DNA from 2 places in the Arthrobacter sp. 05T47 genome. Region 2 is predicted to be linked to the other one. Evidence: riboswitches for the same ligand, from Rfam matches in the RefSeq annotation. Region 2 holds a riboswitch; the other holds the start of a gene.
What was found. Region 2 has a riboswitch for glycine ahead of gcvP (aminomethyl-transferring glycine dehydrogenase). Riboswitches for the same ligand answer to the same signal wherever they lie in the genome.

Region 1 (10,992 bases), on a different contig from region 2:
ATCGAAGACCTCGGCTACGACGCCACCCTCGCGGCCTACGAGTCCAGCCTGGACAAGCTCGGCCTGGACTACCTTGACCTCTACCTGATCCACTGGCCCGCTCCCGGGCTGGGCAAATACGCGGACTCCTGGCTGGCCCTGGAGAAGCTGCTGGCCGACGGCCGGGTCCGGGCGATCGGCGTTTCCAATTTCCTGCCCGAACACCTGCAGACGCTCATCGACCTCGGCGGTACGGTGCCGGCGGTCAACCAGGTGGAGCTGCACCCGGCCCTGCAGCAGCGGGATATCGGTGCCTTCAATACCGCCTACGGAATCGCCACCGAGGCCTGGAGCCCGCTGGCCCAGGGAGCCCTCCTCGAGGATCCGGCCATTCTTGATATCGCGTCCCGGTACGGCCGGAGCTCGGCGCAGGTGATCCTGCGCTGGCACCTGCAGCAGGGACGGATCATCATTCCCAAGTCGGTCACGCCGTCGCGGATCAGCGAAAACCTGGACGTGTTCGGCTTCGACCTGTCAGCGAACGAGCTGGCAGTCATCGACAGCCTCGAACGGGACGGCCGCACGGGCCCGCACCCGGCCGAATTCAACGGCTAGCCAAGCTAGACACAGGGCGGCGCCCGCTCAGGGGAGCGCATACACGCGGCGGGCGTTCTCGCGCGCGACCAGTTGCACGATCCTGCGGGCGTCCGCCTCCGAACAGTCGTCGTCGGCGATCCATCCGCCCACCACCTTGGCGATTGCGTTGCGCCACAGCCTCGCCCCGAGGTAGTGAAGTTCGGCCGGGCCGAGGGCGTCGGAGGAGTACAGGATCCTCGTGAAGGGCGCCAGCTCGAAGGAGCGGGCCACCAGATCCCGGCTCCGTGACCCGGTGTAGTTCACGGCGAGGCCCACGTCGATGTAGACGTTTTCGAAGGCGTGGGCAAGGTAGCCGGCTTCGCGCTCGAACGGATAGCAGTGGAGCAGCATGATGGGTGCGTCCCGGACTTCGGCGGACCGCAGAAAATCCAACAGGTACAGGGGATTGGTCTTGTGGAGGTCCAGGTCTCGGTCGCCGAATCCGACATGGAACTGCACGGGAAGCTTCATCGACACGGCCGCATGGATCCCGTGGGCAATGAGGGTCACGTCGGTGAGCCTCGCCTTGGTGCCAGCGCGCGGGTTCTGCTGCCAGCGGCGGGCTGCCTCAGTGACCGCCGCCGGTGTGCGCCGGCTGAGGTCCTGGTCGAATCCTGCGCGGTAGGCGAGAACGGTTTTGACGCCCACGGCGCTGCGGGTGAGGTCGTGGAGCCGCTGGCCGAACTCGTCGACATAGTCTGCCGGGTTGGCAATCTCCCGGATCAGCGACTCGGCGAGCAGTTCCAGCCGAACGATCTCGTGGGTTCGCCCGCCGGAGACCTCAGCCATGCCGGCCATGCCGAGATAGTCAGCGGCGTCCAGTCCTGTGTCGATCAGCCAGTCGCTTACCCCGGCAGCGCGGGTCATGCGCCGGCTGACCTCGAGTTCTCCAAGCTCGGCGCGACGGCTCCAGTATTCCGCCGGTGAGGCGTGCCGGGGCAGATCAAGAATGCCGCTGCACCAGCGCCGGATGGCGAGCCCGATTTGTGTGTTGTAGGCGTCTCCGGGGTTGGCCAGCGGTTCGGTGTTCCCTTCGTTCAGCGAGTTCTGAAAGCGTGCCTCATCACCGTCGGCGTGAAACGCGCCATGCACGTGGTGATCGACAAGGCTGACGTGTTCGACGAAGTCCGGGAAGTCACCGCCCGCCATCAGATCGACCAGGCAAGTCGAAAGCGTTCGGCGAGCTCGTCCGGAGTGAGTTCGGCTGCGATGCGCTGTTCGTAGCGCCGGACGGCCACCGTGGCGTCGATGACGGCGTCTCCGAGAAGCCTGCGGGCAAGGCCTGAGTTGTCTAGGGTGTCGATGATGGCGGCGGGGGAGTCTGAGAGCTTTCGGACGTTTGCCTGCTGCCGTTCCTCGTCCGAAAGCCGCCCGGGGTCACCGGGGATCTCCTCCGGAAGCCGGCGTCCGCCGCGGATACCGTCAAGGGCGAGGGCAAGGATGGCCGCCGAGGCCAAATAGACGTTCGACGACGGGTCGACGATTTTCACCTCGACGTTGGCTCCGTGCGGATTGCCCTGGCCCTCGCGCAGGAAGCGCACCGAGGCTTCCCGGTTTTCCAGGCCCCAGCACAAGTAGGCACCCGACCACGTGCCGGGCGCCAACCGGCTTCCGGACAAAACTGACCCCGTGAGGAAGCCCTGGACATCCGGGAGCCCTGCGATGATTCCGCCAATGGCAGCGCCTCCCTCGGCGGAGATGCCGCGCGGTCCGCTGCCGCCGGAGAACAGCGGCACTCCGTTCTTTCGAAGCGAAAAGTGCTGGTGGGCGCCGTTCCCAACGCTGCCGGGAAAGGGCGACGGCGAGAACGAGGCCATCATGCCGTGGGCCCTGGCGACGATGCCCACGATAATCCTGGCAAGGACCACCGTGTCCGCGGCCTGGACCGGCGGGGCCGGGGGAAGGGAAAACTCGAACTGGTTCCTGCCGTACTCGGCGTGAAGCTGCTCCAGGGGAAGCCCGGCCTGGTTCAGCGCTGACAGCAGGTCATCGAGGAATTCCGATCGGTCCAGAAGGCCCATTGCCCCGTACGGAACCCAGGGCGCGGTTTCCAGCGCTGAACCATCCGGGGCGACGAGAAAGAATTCAAGTTCGTGGCCCACGAGCGCCTGGTACCCGGCCTCGACCAGGCTGCCCTCGATGTCGGCCAGGCAACCGCGGGCACAGGCCGGAGAGGCGGCTCCATCCTGTTCGAAAAGGCGGGCCGGTGCCCATGCGCGGCCGCCGGGCAGGACACGAAGTCCCGCGATGTCGATCTTCAGGCGCATATCGCCGACGGTGGTGATGCTGTCCGTGAACGCTATCCCGCCGTCGATGGTGAAGACGTGCCAGACGGGGGCGGCGCCCATCCCGGATTCGTGGAAGATCTTGAGCCGCGCCAGCGGAACGCTCTTGGCCAGGGTGATGCCCGAAGCATTCACCACCGTGCCGATCACGGTGCGGACGCCGGCCGCTTCGAGCTCGCGGTGGGCTTTCGCAACGGCGGATTCGTCGGCTGATGCGATGGGGGTCATGCGCCTATCATGCGGCCGCTCCTCATCCAATGAAAGGCTCACCCAATGAAAGACGCCCCCTCTGCACTGGGATCGCACCCGGGCACGGGTTTCCGGCCAACAGCCCGAGGCCCATGCGGCGCCCGGGAAACCCGACGGCGGCACGTCCCGCCGTCGTCCGCCTCGGCGTCCTAGATATCCGCAAGCGTCAGCGCCGGCGGCGAATTTCCGTCGATGTCCAGGACGCCGAACTCCTTCGCCACCGCAGCGGCGATGAGCACCTGGCCGGTCCGCGTCATCAGGTCCGGATCATGGAACAGCGCATTGATCACCCGGCCGATGAACTCAGGGCTTTCGCTGGTCGAGAGATCGAATGCACCGCTTTCCGCCGCGGCCAGGACCGCCTCGGTGCGGACCAGTCCGGGGTAGAGCGAGATGACCGGAATGTCGAACGGTCTGAGCTCGACGGCCATGTCGGAGGTCATCTTGTCCGTCGTCGCTTTGGCGATGCCGTAGATCGTGTTGCCGAGGTGGCGCTGCGCGGCCCAGAAGCTGATGTTGACGATCAGGCCGCGGTGCCGCCGCATCATCATGCGCGCCGCGTGCGCCGAACACACAAATGCGGCGCGGACGCCGGCGTCCATCATGCCGGTCCAGCGATGCGGCGCCTGCTCCCAGAACGGTGCCGGCCACGTGAACGCGCCGCCTTCGACCATCTTCTCGTACCCGCCCCAGGCGCAATTGACCAGCAGGTCGAGGCGGCCGCCCTCGGTCCGGATCGTGTCGAACACGTGCGCGGTCTCGTCATCGTTGAGATGGTCGCAGCGCAGGCGCACGATCTCCCGCGGGAGGTCCGCCTGCTCGATCGACCGGCCCGTGCCATAAACCCGGAACCCCGCGGCCTGAAGGGCAAGCGCGATGCCCCGGCCGACACCGCGGCTCGCGCCGGTCACCAGCGCAACGCCACCCGTTGGCGCGTCACTGCGTTCGCGTTCGCTGGTCATGCCAAGCGGCCCCCGCTTACATTTCGTCCCGTGATCCCCATGATAGGCCGGGCCCGGCGCCTGGTGCCCGCGACTTTCTCGGGCCCAGCACCCGGAGGCGGCCCTATCTAAAAACGCACCCTTCGGGTTTACTGGGCCGCAAGGCTGACACGCGAAACATGGAGGGGGAACCATGCAGTCCAAAGGAACATGGCAAATCGCAGCGGGCTCGATATTGCTGGTGGCCACGTTGTTCACGCTACCGATGCCACTGGTTGACGTGCTCTCGGGCAGCGCCGGACAGGGTGCGGCGGCAGTGTTCGTGCTGGGACTCGCGCTTCTAGCCGCTGGCCTCGGTTTGGTCGCCGTGGGTCTGTACAAGCGATCGCGGAACCTAAAGACGGCGCGCAGTTACGACACCAGGGAGCCCGCATCCTCCGACGAGGACCGGCCGACCAATCCTCATTCGATGCCCCATAGCTATGGCGCCCTTCCGCCTCCGGGGTAGACACTCCCAGCTCAAGAAACCAGAACCTCAAGAACCCAGAACCACAAAAAATAAGACGACGACGGCGGGTTGTCCCGCCGTCGTCGTTCGTGCTGCCCTGAAACCAGCACTGCCGCGGTGCCCTGAGAACGCGGCCTGAGGCCTTGAGGCAGCGCTTCGGCGCCTTAAATCCGGCTATACCCGGTGGCTGCCGCGACGACCGCATCACCCTCAACCCCTTGACGATGTGACCTGCGTCGCGTAAATTGTTCAACAATTCGGATTGTTCAACAATCCAACAATTGATCCATTTATTGAACGCAGTCCCGACTTCCGCAGCCCATCACGGTAGCCGCACACGCACCCGAATGTCCCGACCCGCATCGCCGCAGGCCCGGACCGACAAGGCGCACCAACACCAGCCGCCCGCACTTGGCTGACATCCACACTCTTCATGGAGGTACACATGGCCGCTTCATCCGTAACGGCCCCCGCTGACCCGAAGCCCTTTGTAGGGCGCAAGGGCATGTACAAGGCATTCGCGGCCAGCCTGACCGGAACCGCACTGGAGTTCTATGACTTCGCTGTCTACTCCGCCGCGGCCGCGATCGTTTTCCCGCTGATCTTCTTCCCGGCCTCGGACCCTGTCACGGGCACCCTGTTGGCCTTCTCCACCTACGCCGTGGGCTACATTTCCCGGCCCGTCGGCGGCATCATCTTCGGCCGGCTCGGCGACGAGATCGGCCGCAAGAAGATCCTGGTCATCACGCTCATGCTGATCGGCGCCGCCACGTTCCTCATCGGCCTGCTGCCCACGTACGGCAACATCGGCATCATGGCCCCCGCCATCCTGGTCTTCCTTCGCTTCGCGCAGGGTGTTGGCGTCGGCGGCGAGTGGGGCGGGGCAGTGCTGCTCTCCAGTGAATTCGGTGACCCGAACCGTCGCGGCTTCTGGGCATCCGCCGCGCAGATCGGCCCGCCCGCCGGTAACCTGATGGCCAACGGCGTGCTTGCCGTCCTGACCATGGCCCTGTCCGAAGAGGATTTCCTGAACTTCGGCTGGCGAATTGCCTTCCTGATCTCGGCCCTGTTGGTGGCCTTCGGGCTCTGGATCCGGCTCAAGCTTGAAGACACCCCCATCTTCAAGGCCATGGAAGCCAAAGGAGACAAGCCCAAGTCCCCCATCCGCGAAGTCCTGGCAACCCAGCGCCGCCCCCTCATCGCAGCCATGCTCAGCCGCATCGGCCCGGACGTCCTCTACGCTTTGTGCACCGTCTTCATGCTCACCTACGGCATTCAGAAACTTGGCTTCGACCGCGGCCAAGTGCTGGTGGCCGTCCTGATCGGTTCGGCACTCCAGATTTTCACCATGCCGCTCGCCGGGGCCATCTCCGACCACATCAACCGCCGGCTGGTCTACGCAATCGCCGCAGTGGCCGCCGCCGTCTGGGGGTACCTGTTCTTCATCGTCCTCGAAGGTCGATCCCCGGTCATGCTGATCGTGGGAACGGTGCTGGGCCTGCTCTGCCACTCGTTTATGTACGGACCCCAGGCCGCGTTCGTTGTTGAACAGTTCTCGCCGCGGCTCCGCTCCACCGGCAGTTCGCTGGCCTACACCTTCGCCGGAATCGTCGGTGGCGCAATCGCACCGTTCATGTTCACCCTCCTGCTGAGCACCTTCAACAGCTGGGTCCCGGTTGCCATCTACCTCAGCGTTGCCTGCCTCCTGACCCTGGTGGGCCTGGCCCTGGGCCGGGACTCCGACGTTGCCGAGGACCAGGAGTACCTGCAGCCTTCAACTGAGCTGGTGGAAAATGAGCCGGCTGTAAATGAGCTGGTGGAGGCCCGATGAACCAGGCCAACGCACACCTGGCACCCTCCGATGCGCGCCTGAAGTTCCGCAGCGGCCTGGTCACCCCCACCTCCGGGTGGAGCGACGGCTACACCCAGGCAAACCTGATAGCGGTGACGGCGGACTACGCCGACGAATTCATCGAATTCTGCCGGCTCAACCCCAAAGCCTGCCCCGTCATCGACGTAATCCCGGCGGGACAGTACCAGAGCGCCCTCGCCGCGGGGTCGGACATCCGCACTGACATCCCGGCCTACCGGGTGTGGGTGGACGGCGAACTTGCCGGCGAAGTCACGGACGTCGCATCGGTCTGGCGTGATGACATGGTAGGCGTCCTCATCGGCTGCAGTTTCACCTTCGAAGCCGCGCTTGCCAGCGCGGGCGTCCCGCTCCGGCACACCGAAACCGGCCGCAACGTCCCCATGTACCGCACGAACATCGAGTGCACCCCTGCCGGCCGAATCCACGGGCCGATGGTGGTCTCCATGCGCCCGATGCCGCCCGAACTGGTCCAAACGGCCATCAGGGTGACGTCGGAAGTACCTAAGGTTCACGGCAGCCCGGTTCACGTCGGGACGCCCGGGGACCTCGGCATTGCCGACATCAACCTCCCCGACTTCGGCGACGCGGTGGAGATCCGGCCGGGAGAAGTGCCGGTTTTCTGGGCCTGCGGCGTGACGCCGCAGAGCGCAGTGATGGCATCAAGGCCCGCCTTCGCCATCAGCCACGCCCCCGGACACATGTTCATCACTGATGTTCCCGAAAGCACCTACCGGGAACGGACAGGAGCGTCATCGTGAAGAAGAGATTTCCCGTAGCCGAGAAACGGGCACGCAGGATCGTCAAACTCTCAGCGCCGCGGCGGCAAGCCACGGGCACCCACTGCGAACTGACCGGAGTCTGGCAGAGCCCGGCCGGAGCGAGCATCTCGATGCACGAGGGCCAGCTCCTCCCGAGTGATGCCGGCCGGCCGTGTGTCTGGACGTACGCAGGCCAGCCGGCCAGCAAGGCCGATTCCGCAGGTGCCCGGTGGGCGGCTCCGGAGTATCACAGACTGTAAGGGCACCAAACGGGAAGCGGACGACGGCGGGACTTCCCGCCGTCGTCCGCTTCCGGCGACTCCGGTGCCGTGCCATACCTCCAAGGCTCGGCATTCGGCCTCCACGAACCTCCCCGGCCGGCGGACTAGTTGGCCTAGCCTCGCGGACGCGGACCGGCTTGCGGTTGTTATCGTCAAACAACGCGTCATACGGACCCACCTCTTGCAACCGGCCCCCGCAACAAGTAACGTGTGAGCCGTGTCACCCACCAGTGGCACAGCTTATGATCTGCGGCGGGAGAGTCCTGCCGGTACGTTCAGCAGGCGCCGTAGGAGCAAATCCTCCCCAGGAATCTCTCAGGCCCACGTACCGCCGCGGCAAGGCAACTCTGGAAAGCAGTCCGGGAAACCGGGCTCACCGACGGTGCAAGTGGCGCCTGCTAACAGCAGGCAACGCGGAAACTCTCAGGTCCAATACAGAGCGGGGAGGAACCCGAATCATCGTGGCACTATGTGCCACCTGAATTATGGAGTTCCTCATGACGATTCAGTCGTCCCCGTCCACGTTCGCAGACCGCCATATCGGTGCGCGCCGCCAAACAGACATCGACACCATGCTCAAGGCCGTCGGCTACGACAGCGTAGACGGCCTCGTAGACAATGCACTCCCCGCTTCCATTCGCCAGGAAAAGCCGCTCAGCCTGGACAGCGCCCTCAGCGAAGTTGAGGTGCTGGCCGAACTGCGCAAGCTGGCTTCCAAGAACAAGACCGCCGTGCAGATGATCGGCCAGGGCTATTACGACACCGTCACGCCGCCGGTCATCCGCCGCAACATCCTCGAGGCCCCCGCCTGGTACACGGCCTACACGCCCTACCAGCCGGAGATCTCCCAGGGCCGGCTCGAGGCACTGCTGAACTTCCAGACCATGGTCCAGGACCTCACCGCGCTGCCGGTCGCCAATGCGTCCCTCCTCGACGAGGCCACCGCCGTCGCCGAAGCCGTGCTCCTGATGCGCAGGGCAAATAAGTCCGCAGGACAGAACGCAGGTGCCCGCGACGGCAAGACCGTCCTCGACGCCGACTGCCTCCCGCAGACCATCGCCATTGTGCGGGGCCGCGCCGACGCATTGGGCTTCGAGGTCGAGGTCGCCGACCTCTCCCAGGGACTGCCCGCCGGCGACATCAACGGCGTCGTCCTGCAGCAGCCGGGCGTTTCCGGCCGGGTGTGGGACCAGTCCGCCGTGATCGCAGAGGCCAAAGGCCGCGGCGCCCTGGTCACCGTGGCAGCGGACCTTCTGGCCCTGACCTTGATCACCCCTCCGGGCGAGCAGGGCGCGGACATCGCCGTCGGCTCCACGCAGCGCCTGGGCGTGCCGCTGTTCTTCGGCGGCCCGCACGCGGCCTACATGGCGGTGCGCGAAGGCATGGAACGCACGCTTCCCGGCCGAATTGTTGGCGTCTCCAAGGACAACGCGGGCGTCCCCGCCTACCGTCTGGCCCTGCAGACCCGTGAGCAGCACATCCGCCGTGAGAAGGCCACCTCCAACATCTGCACCGCCCAGGCGCTGCTGGCCATCGTCTCCTCGATGTACGCCGTCTACCACGGTCCCGAGGGCCTGAAGGCCATCGCCCAGACCGTCCACAACAACGCCCGTGCCCTCGCCGCCACGCTCAAGATCGCTGGCCGGGAACTGGTGGCCGAGGCCTTCTTCGACACTGTCACGGTCCGCGTTCCGGGCAAGGCCCGGAAGGTCATTAACGCTGCCGAGGCCCGCGGCATCAACCTGCGCCTCATCGATGCGGACACAGTTGGCGTGTCAGTCGATGAGACCACGACGGCGGAGGTCCTCTCCGCGGTGGTGGTCGCCTTTGGCGCCGGTCCGGTGGTGGAGGCCAAGGGCTTCGAGCTGCCCGAGGCTGTGCTGCGTTCCTCCGACTACTTGCAGCACCCGGTGTTCAACACCCACCGTTCCGAAACCCAGCTGCTGCGCTACATCCGCAAGCTCTCGGACCGCGACCTCGCCCTGGACCGCACCATGATCCCGCTGGGCTCGTGCACCATGAAGCTGAACGCCACGGCCGAGATGGAAGCCATCTCCTGGCCGGAGTTCGCCTCCATCCACCCGTTCGCCCCGGACTCGCAGACGGCCGGTTGGCGCGAACTGATCGAGGGCCTGGAAGCGGACTTGACCGAGATCACCGGGTACGACCAGGTCTCCATCCAGCCCAACGCCGGGTCCCAGGGCGAACTCGCGGGCCTGCTGGCCATCCGCGGCTACCACCTCTCCCGCGGTGAGGCCCAGCGCAACGTCTGCCTGATCCCTGCCTCGGCGCACGGCACGAACGCGGCCTCGGCCGTGCTGGCCGGCATGAAGGTGGTCGTCGTGGCTACGGCTTCGGACGGCACGATCGACCACGCCGATCTTCAGGCCAAGATCGAGGCCAACAAGGACGTCCTCTCGGCGATCATGATCACCTACCCGTCCACCCACGGGGTGTACGACGCCGACGTCCGCGAGGTGTGCGACTCCGTGCATGCGGCCGGCGGGCAGGTCTACGTCGACGGCGCCAACCTGAATGCGCTCGTGGGCCTGGCCCAGCCGGGCCAGTTCGGCGGCGATGTCTCGCACCTGAACCTGCACAAGACCTTCTGCATCCCGCATGGCGGCGGCGGACCCGGCGTCGGCCCGGTTGCGGCCAAGGCCCACCTGGCACCGTTCATGCCGGGCGACGCCAACAAGGCCGCGCACGAGGCCGGCGCTACCGAACCAGGAACCGGAGTTGCGATCTCCGCCTCCCGCTACGGCTCCGCCGGCGTCCTGCCGATCTCCTGGGCGTACGTGAAGCTCATGGGCGGCCAGGGCCTCACCGAGGCCACCAAGTCCGCCCTGCTGGCGGCGAACTACATCGCGGCCCGCCTGAACGAGTTCTTCCCGGTCCTGTACACGGGCGAGGGCGGCCTCGTGGCGCACGAGTGCATCCTGGACCTGCGCGAACTGACGGCCAGGACCGGAGTGACCGCCGAGGACGTGGCCAAGCGCCTGATCGACTTCGGCTTCCACGCCCCCACGCTGTCCTTCCCCGTTGCGGGCACTCTCATGGTGGAGCCCACCGAGTCCGAGGACCTTGCGGAGATCGACCGGTTCATCGACGCGATGATCACCATCCACGCCGAGATCGAGCAGGTCGCCGCCGGGGACTTCACCGTGGAGGATTCCCCGCTGCGCAACGCACCGCACACGGCTGCCGCAGTGGTCTCCTCGGACTGGGCCCGCAAGTACCCGCGCGAGCAGGCTGCGTTCCCCGTCCACACGCTCAGGCAGGACAAGTACTTCCCGCCGGTCGGGCGCATCGACGGCGCTGCCGGGGACCGCAACCTGGTCTGCTCCTGCCCTCCGCTTTCCGAATTCGAAAACTAAGGATTCCCGATGACTGAGAACTACACAGCACTTTACGAAGAGCACAAGAAGGCCGGCGCCTCCTTCACCGACTTCGGCGGCTGGCAGATGCCGCTGAAGTACTCC
Region 2 (7,027 bases):
AAGCGCCACGGCCGCCCGCGCCCACGCGGTGCTGACCGAGCGCACCGTCCTGGTGGCATTCGGACTCGGCAAAGCCCGCAACGCCCTGGCCCGGGTGCAGTCCGTGGCCGCGCTCTCCGCCGACCAGGTCTGGGTGGTGGTCGATGCCGGGCGCAAGCATGAGGACACGAAGCGCTGGGTCGGCGTGCTCTCCGCCCAGCTCAACGTTGCCGCGGTGGCGGTGGTCGGCGCCGCGGAGACGGGGTCGCCTGAAAGCGTCAACGGCATGGGACTGCCCGTGGGCTGGATCGACGCCCGTCCCGCCGGTCCCGATCCGACATGGCAGAACCGGCGGGAATCGTCCGAAGCTCCCCGCGGTGAAGGGTAGATTGAGAAGATGCTGGTACTAACACGCAAGCCGGGCGAACAGATCATGATCGGCGACGGCATCGTCATCACGGTCCTGGAAGGCCGCGGCGACGGTGTTCGGATAGGCATCGAGGCACCCCGGGGCGTGCCCATCCAGCGCCGGGAAGTCATCGAAGCCATCGCGGCCGCGAACCTCGCCGCGGCGGAAGCCGGCCCGGAGGCCGAGGACGCGCTGCGCGGGCTCCTGCCGCCCGCACCTCCCGCCAAGGGCTGAAGCCAGGTCCCGGATCAGTCCTTTTCCCCGCCCAGATACTGGGCCAGGGCGGGCTGGGGTGCGCGCCGGACCACGGCCAGGGCCCGCTCCAGGTTTCCGCCAGTGGCCAGCTGATCCAGCAGTCCGGCGGTGCCCGCCGGGCCGGGACGTCCGGGCAAGGGGAGGACCCGCAGTGCCTCTTCGTTCACGCGGGCGGCCGCGCCGAGCCGGTCAAGAAGTGCGTGCAGGGCGTCCAGATGCTCGCCCAGGATCTCGGCCCAGGGGCCGGCGGGTGCGGCCGCAATCAGTTCAACCAGCGTGGCCTGTGCCGGCATACCCCATTGGGCCGCGACGACGGCAGATTCGACACTCCGGGCCAGGCCTTCAAAGCGTAAACGGTCCAGCACGGCTTCGATTTCGGAAGCCATGAGGCGCAGCCATTCCACGTTCCCGGCCCCGACGTGCAGCCGTAGCGTTTCCAGCCTGAAAAGGAGCAGTTCCAGCTGCCGGCGCTCCTGCCACAGTGCCGCGGAGAGATCACTTGCGCTCATGGGCCCCATTCTCTTTCCGCCCCCTGAATCGCAGCTTCGGGGCGGGTACCGCACTTTTTGCCAAGCTTTTCCCTGAGGGTACACGCAGATCCGGGATCAGGTGATAGGTTTCCTCCATGGGTGCTGCGCCCTACTTGCGAACGCTGACTCCAATGGGGGGAGCACCGGTCGGTTTGGGTGCGGTTCTCGGCGTTTTAAGGGCTACAGCCCTTCGGATCCGGTCTCATGGGGGGACACAGTATTGAATCGCGTGGAACGCAACGAGATGGTCACGCAGCACCTTCCGCTGGTGGGGTATCTCGTCTCAGATTTGTGCTCGAAGGCGTCACACCTTTCTCGCGATGATTTGGCCTCGGCCGGTGCAATTGCCCTGATCACGTCGGCCGATTCGTTCGATCCCGACCTCGGGGTTCCCTTTGGCGCGTTCGCCCGCCGGCGCATCCTTGGCGCGTTCGCGGACGAGATGCGGGCCAGCGACTGGGCCACCCGCTCCGCCCGCCGGCGGATCAAGGAAACCATGTCCGTCCAGGAAACCCTGGCATCCGCCCTTGGCCGCACGCCCACAGTGGACGAGATCGCCTCCGCCCTCGGCGTCCAGCAGAGTGTTGTGGAGGCCGCGCTCGCGGATGCCTCACGCACACTGACACCCCTCGATGAGGCCGTGGTGGATACCCTGGCCGCCGAAACCCTCACCCCGGAACACTCCGTGCTCGCGGATGAACGGCTCCAGTACCTGCGGGCCGCCGTGAAATCCCTGCCGGAACGGATGCGCTACGTCGTGGAGGAGATCTACTTCGGCGACCGGACGGTCAAGGACCTGGCCGCCGAACTCGGATCCACCCATGCTGCGGTGTCCCAGCAGCGTTCGGAGGCCATCCGGCTGATGCGCGACGGACTGACCGCGCACTACGCCGATGACCCCGCGCAGCCGTTCGAACCCCAGTCCAGGATTACGCCGCGGCGCCGCAACGACTACCTCACCCAGCTCTCCGAGGCCACCTCCGGCGGCATCACCCGTGCCGTGTTCCCCCGCGGTCCGGTCCTCAACGAAGCCGTCTAGCCGCCCCCGAAGCAGTTAGTAAGCCGGCTTAGTAAGCTGATCGAGAAATTCCTCCCCGAACCGTCGCGGCCCGACGCCGCCCTGCGGTAGCGTCGAAAGCATGGGCCGGGCCGCCAGCACGCGGCGCGCGCGGCCTCCACCGCACCGGTTCTATCGAGGAGGACGCATGAAAGCAACACCTACACTGACGACCAACCTGCAGGCAGTCCTGGTGGACCTGATCGAACTCCACGTTCAGGGCAAGCAGGCGCACTGGAACATCGTCGGGACCAACTTCCGGGACCTTCACCTCCAGCTGGACGAGATCGTCGACGCCGCCCGCGGGTTCGCGGACGACCTCGCCGAGCGCATGCGCGCCCTCCACGCCCTCCCTGACGGCCGAAGCTCCACGGTTTCCAAGTCCACCGCGCTGGCCGAGTTTCCGGCGGGCCTGATCAGCACGAAGGACGCGATCGAACGCATTGTCGCAGCGCTGGAGGCAGCCGTCGGCACCATGCGCAAAGTCCATGACGAAGTGGACGATGAAGACCCCACCACCGCCGATCTGCTGCACGAGTTCATCGCCAAGTTTGAGCAGTATGCCTGGATGGTCAGTGCCGAGACCATGAAGGCCACCGCCAGCGTGACCACTCCGGACAGCAAGTAGGTCCAGCTAGCACCAGGCCGCACTCACGAAACTCCAGCGTCCGGCGTCGGGTATTTTCCCGGCGGCGGACGCTGGAGTTTTTAAGCTACGCAATGGTCCTGGATGGGGAACGCATGTCGGTCTCGCTCGGCGCCGTCGATCTCGAGCCCGACGGCGATGGAACCGGTGCTGCTAGCTTGCCTTCGGCACCTTCCGCAGGAGGACCGCCGCGAGGACGCACGCCCCGGACATCAGGACCAGGGCGATGGAGGCCGTGACGTGTACGCCCGAGTCGAAGGCGGTGCGCGCGGCCGCCGTCACCGCCTCCGCCAGCGGCGCCGGAAGCATCCCCGCGAGCTCCACGGCGCCGGCGAGGGTCTCGCCGGCCTGGCTCGTGGCAGAGGCCGGGGCGAGCTCGGACACGCCTGCGGGGAGCCGGAGGTTGCCCTGGTAGGAAGCCGTGAGGATCGAGCCTAGGATCGCCGTGCCCAGCAGGGATCCCACTTCATAGCCGGTCTCGGAGATGGCGGCGGCGGCCCCCGACTTGTCCGCAGGCGCAGCGCCCAGGATCAGGTCATTGGAGATCGTCTCCGCGGCACCCACGCCCAGGCAGAGGATCAGCAGCGCGGCCAGCAGCAGTGACGGGCCGTGGCTGTGGTCGCCGAATGCCACCAGGAAATAGCCCGCCGCGCTCAGGAGCAGGCCGGCGGCCACCACAAAGCCGGGCCGGACCTTGCGCACCAGCGGGACCACCAGCAGCCCGGCAACGACTGTGGCGATGAGGGCCGGGACCATGGCGACCCCGGAGGCGGAGGGGGACTGCCCCTCCAGCAGCTGCAGGTGCTGGGCCAGGAAGAGAATGAAGCCGTTGAAGGAGAACAGCGCCAGGACGTTGGCGGTGATGGCGGTGCTGAAGACCCGGTTGCCAAAGAGGCTGACATCGAGCATGGGCGCCGTGCTGTGGTCCGCCTTGTGGCCTCTGGCCAGGGCGCGCTGGCGCCGGATGAACACGTAGCCCATGAGCAGCCCTGCTCCGATGCTCGCGAAGGCCTCCAGTGAGGGCCCGTGGGTGGCGAGGGTCTTGATCCCGTAGACAACGGGCACCATGACCAGCAGGGACAGGATGATGCTGGGCACGTCCACGCGTCCGGGCTTAGGGTCGCGGGATTCCGGGATCAGTGCCGGACCGAGCAGCAGCAGGGGCAGGATGATCGGCACTGCGACCAGCAGGACGGCGCCCCACCAGAAGTGCTCCACCAGCCAGCCGCCGGCAATCGGGCCGAGGGCGGCGCCGCCGGAGAAGCCTGCGGCCCAGATTGCCACTGCCAGCCTGCGCCGGTTGGGCTCCGGGAAAATGTTGCGGATCAGGGAAAGCGTTGACGGCATGAGCATGGCGCCGAAGAGGCCGAGCCCGGCGCGGCCTGCGATCAGCCATTCGGCGCTCGGCGCGAACGCCGTCAACGCCGAGACCGCGGCAAAGCCTGCGCTGCCCACGAAGAGCAGCCTGCGCCGTCCGATCCTGTCACCCAGGCTGCCCATCGCAACCAGGAGTCCGGCCAGAACCAGGGGGTAGGCGTCGATGATCCACAGCAGTTCGACGCCGGAGGCGTCCAGGCTGCGGGCGATGGCGGGCAGGGCGAACGTCAGGGCGGTGTTGTCCACGGCCACAAGCAGGACAGGGAACATCAGCAGGGCCAGCGCCACCCAGTCGCGCCACGAGGCCCGGGGGCCGGTGGCCGACGCGGTGCTGGTGGTGGTGGCGGTGATCGACGGAATGCTCATGGAACGTAACTATACCGTCTGGACGGTACAGTTAAGAAATGCTCGGCCGGACAGGCATGATGGGAGGCATGCCCAGGAAACCCGTCGCCCGCGAGGCCGTTCTCCACGCCTTCGAATCCCTGCTCATCGAAGTCGGTGAACGCGCCGCGACGCTGGACGCCGTCGCGCGCCGGGCCGGAGTCTCCAAGGGGGGCCTGCTCTACCACTTCCCGACCAAGGAGGCGATGATCGCGGTCCTGCTCGAGCGACTGGACGGGCACCTCGCTGCCGATGTCGCCGCCATGGCTGAGGCCCCCGAGGGTGCGGCGGTGTACTTCATCAAGTCCTCGGTGTGGGCGGACACCCCCATGGACCGGGTGTTCGTCGCGGCCACGAGGCTCGCCGAGGTGGCGCACCAGGAGACCCTCCGCCGCTTCGCCGCCGCCCAGGCGAACTGGCTGGAACTGCTGGCTGCCGACGTCGGGCCCGCCATGGCGAAAGCCGTCCTGTACATGGGGGACGGGCTGTACTTCAACGCCATGCTGGGCCGGGGGCCGGGCGGGCAGCCGCCGGAAGTCAGTGACGACGTCGAGAGCCTCCTGGCCGCCGTCGAGAAGCTGCGCCGCTGACGGCCGCCGAGACCCGCCCGTCGAATACGCCGGAAGCCTGCGACTACGCCGGAACGAAGCGGCGTCCCCGCACGCCTGCGGCGAACTCGCGTGGCCGGACCTGTAACTTGGGGCCGCCGCCGGGAGGGAGTTTGCGGACGCGCGCCCGGCATAGGACAATGAGTGCTGTGACTGTTGTCACCCCAAATTGAATACGCCTTTGATCTGCGGCGGGAGAGTCCTGCAAGTAGGTACAAGCAGGCGCCGTAGGAGCAAATCCTCCCCAGGAATCTCTCAGGCCCATGTACCGCCGCGGCAAGGCATCTCTGGAAAGTAGCASGTGCGTCCCTAGCGCGCTGTGCTCACCGACGGTGCAAGCGGAGCCCCMCATYMSGGCTGCGCGGAAACTCTCAGGTCCAATACAGAGCGGGGAGGAACCCGAATCAATGTGGCGTACCSTGCGCCGCCTGAGTTATGGAGTTCCTTGTGACTGTTACCCCAGCCTCCACGTCCTTCGTTGACCGGCACATCGGCGCCCGCCGCCAGGCCGACGTCGACGCCATGCTGAAGGCTGTCGGCTACGACACCGTCGACGCCCTGGTGGACACCGCCGTTCCGAAGGACATCCGCCAGGACTCCGACCTCGCGCTCGACGCAGCCCTCAGCGAAGTGGAAGTCCTCGCCGAACTGCGCAAGCTGGCCGCGAAAAACAAGACCGCCGTGCAGATGATCGGGCAGGGCTACTACGACACCCTCACCCCGCCGGTAATCCGCCGCAACATCCTCGAAGCCCCGGCCTGGTACACCGCCTACACGCCCTACCAGCCGGAAATCTCCCAGGGCCGGCTCGAGGCGCTGCTGAACTTCCAGACCATGGTCCAGGACCTCGTCGGGCTGCCGATCGCCAACGCCTCGCTGCTGGACGAAGCCACCGCCGTCGCCGAGGCCGTGCTGATGATGCGCCGCGCGAACAAGAACAAGGCCGCCCACGACGGCAAGACCGTCTTGGACGCCGACTGCCTCCCGCAGACCATCGCGATCGTCAAGGGCCGCGCCGAGGCCCTCGGCTTCGAGGTCGAGGTTGCCGACCTCTCCAGGGGCCTGCCCGAGGGCGTCATCAACGGCGTCGTCCTGCAGCAGCCCGGCGTCTCCGGCCGCGTGTTCGACCACACCGCCGTGATCGCCGAAGCCAAGGAACGCGGCGCCCTCGTCACCGTCGCGGCCGACCTCCTCTCCCTGACCCTCATCACGTCCCCGGGCGAACAGGGCGCCGACATCGCCGTCGGCTCCGCCCAGCGCTTCGGCGTGCCGCTGTTCTTCGGCGGCCCGCACGCGGCCTACATGGCGGTCCAGAAGGGGCTCGAACGCTCCATGCCCGGCCGCCTCGTCGGCGTCTCCAAGGACAACGCGGGCGTCCCCGCCTACCGCCTGGCCCTGCAAACCCGCGAGCAGCACATCCGCCGGGAGAAGGCCACCTCGAACATCTGCACCGCCCAGGCGCTGCTGGCCATCGTGGCATCCTTCTACGCCGTCTACCACGGCCCCGACGGGCTGAAGGCAATCGCCCAGACCGTCCACGGCCACGCCAGGACCATCGCAGCCTCCCTGAAGACCGCCGGCTTCGACGTGCTGCACACCTCCTTCTTCGACACCATCACCGTCTCCGTGCCGGGCCGGGCAGCAGAGATCATCGCGGCCGCCGACGCCAAGGGCGTCAACCTGCGCGCCATCGACGCCGACACCGTCGGCATCTCCGCCGATGAGGCCACGACGGCGGCCATCGTCGCCGACGTCGTCGCCGCCTTCGGGGCCAGCGTCGTT

Region 1: linked by a shared signal. The riboswitch ahead of gcvP (aminomethyl-transferring glycine dehydrogenase) and the one ahead of gcvP (aminomethyl-transferring glycine dehydrogenase) in region 2 are both predicted to bind glycine.

What each region holds. Positions count from the first base shown of each region.
Region 1 covers NZ_JBFTKG010000043.1:2,675-13,666, reverse strand. The annotation lists gene AC1DEY_RS20415 (aldo/keto reductase) at 1-594, shown strand, start outside; gene AC1DEY_RS20410 (amidohydrolase family protein) at 622-1,764, opposite strand; gene AC1DEY_RS20405 (type I glutamate--ammonia ligase) at 1,764-3,128, opposite strand; gene AC1DEY_RS20400 (SDR family NAD(P)-dependent oxidoreductase) at 3,299-4,111, opposite strand; gene AC1DEY_RS20395 (MFS transporter) at 5,044-6,429, shown strand; gene AC1DEY_RS20390 (putative hydro-lyase) at 6,426-7,229, shown strand; glycine riboswitch at 7,754-7,851, shown strand; glycine riboswitch at 7,853-7,958, shown strand; gene gcvP (aminomethyl-transferring glycine dehydrogenase) at 7,996-10,887, shown strand; gene gcvT (glycine cleavage system aminomethyltransferase GcvT) at 10,897-10,992, shown strand, end outside.
Region 2 covers NZ_JBFTKG010000024.1:60,723-67,749, forward strand. The annotation lists gene AC1DEY_RS16105 (hypothetical protein) at 1-367, shown strand, start outside; gene AC1DEY_RS16110 (carbon storage regulator) at 377-622, shown strand; gene AC1DEY_RS16115 (flagellar protein FlgN) at 637-1,152, opposite strand; gene AC1DEY_RS16120 (sigma-70 family RNA polymerase sigma factor) at 1,394-2,212, shown strand; gene AC1DEY_RS16125 (Dps family protein) at 2,379-2,858, shown strand; gene AC1DEY_RS16130 (MFS transporter) at 3,030-4,619, opposite strand; gene AC1DEY_RS16135 (TetR/AcrR family transcriptional regulator) at 4,688-5,227, shown strand; glycine riboswitch at 5,428-5,526, shown strand; glycine riboswitch at 5,528-5,641, shown strand; gene gcvP (aminomethyl-transferring glycine dehydrogenase) at 5,681-7,027, shown strand, end outside.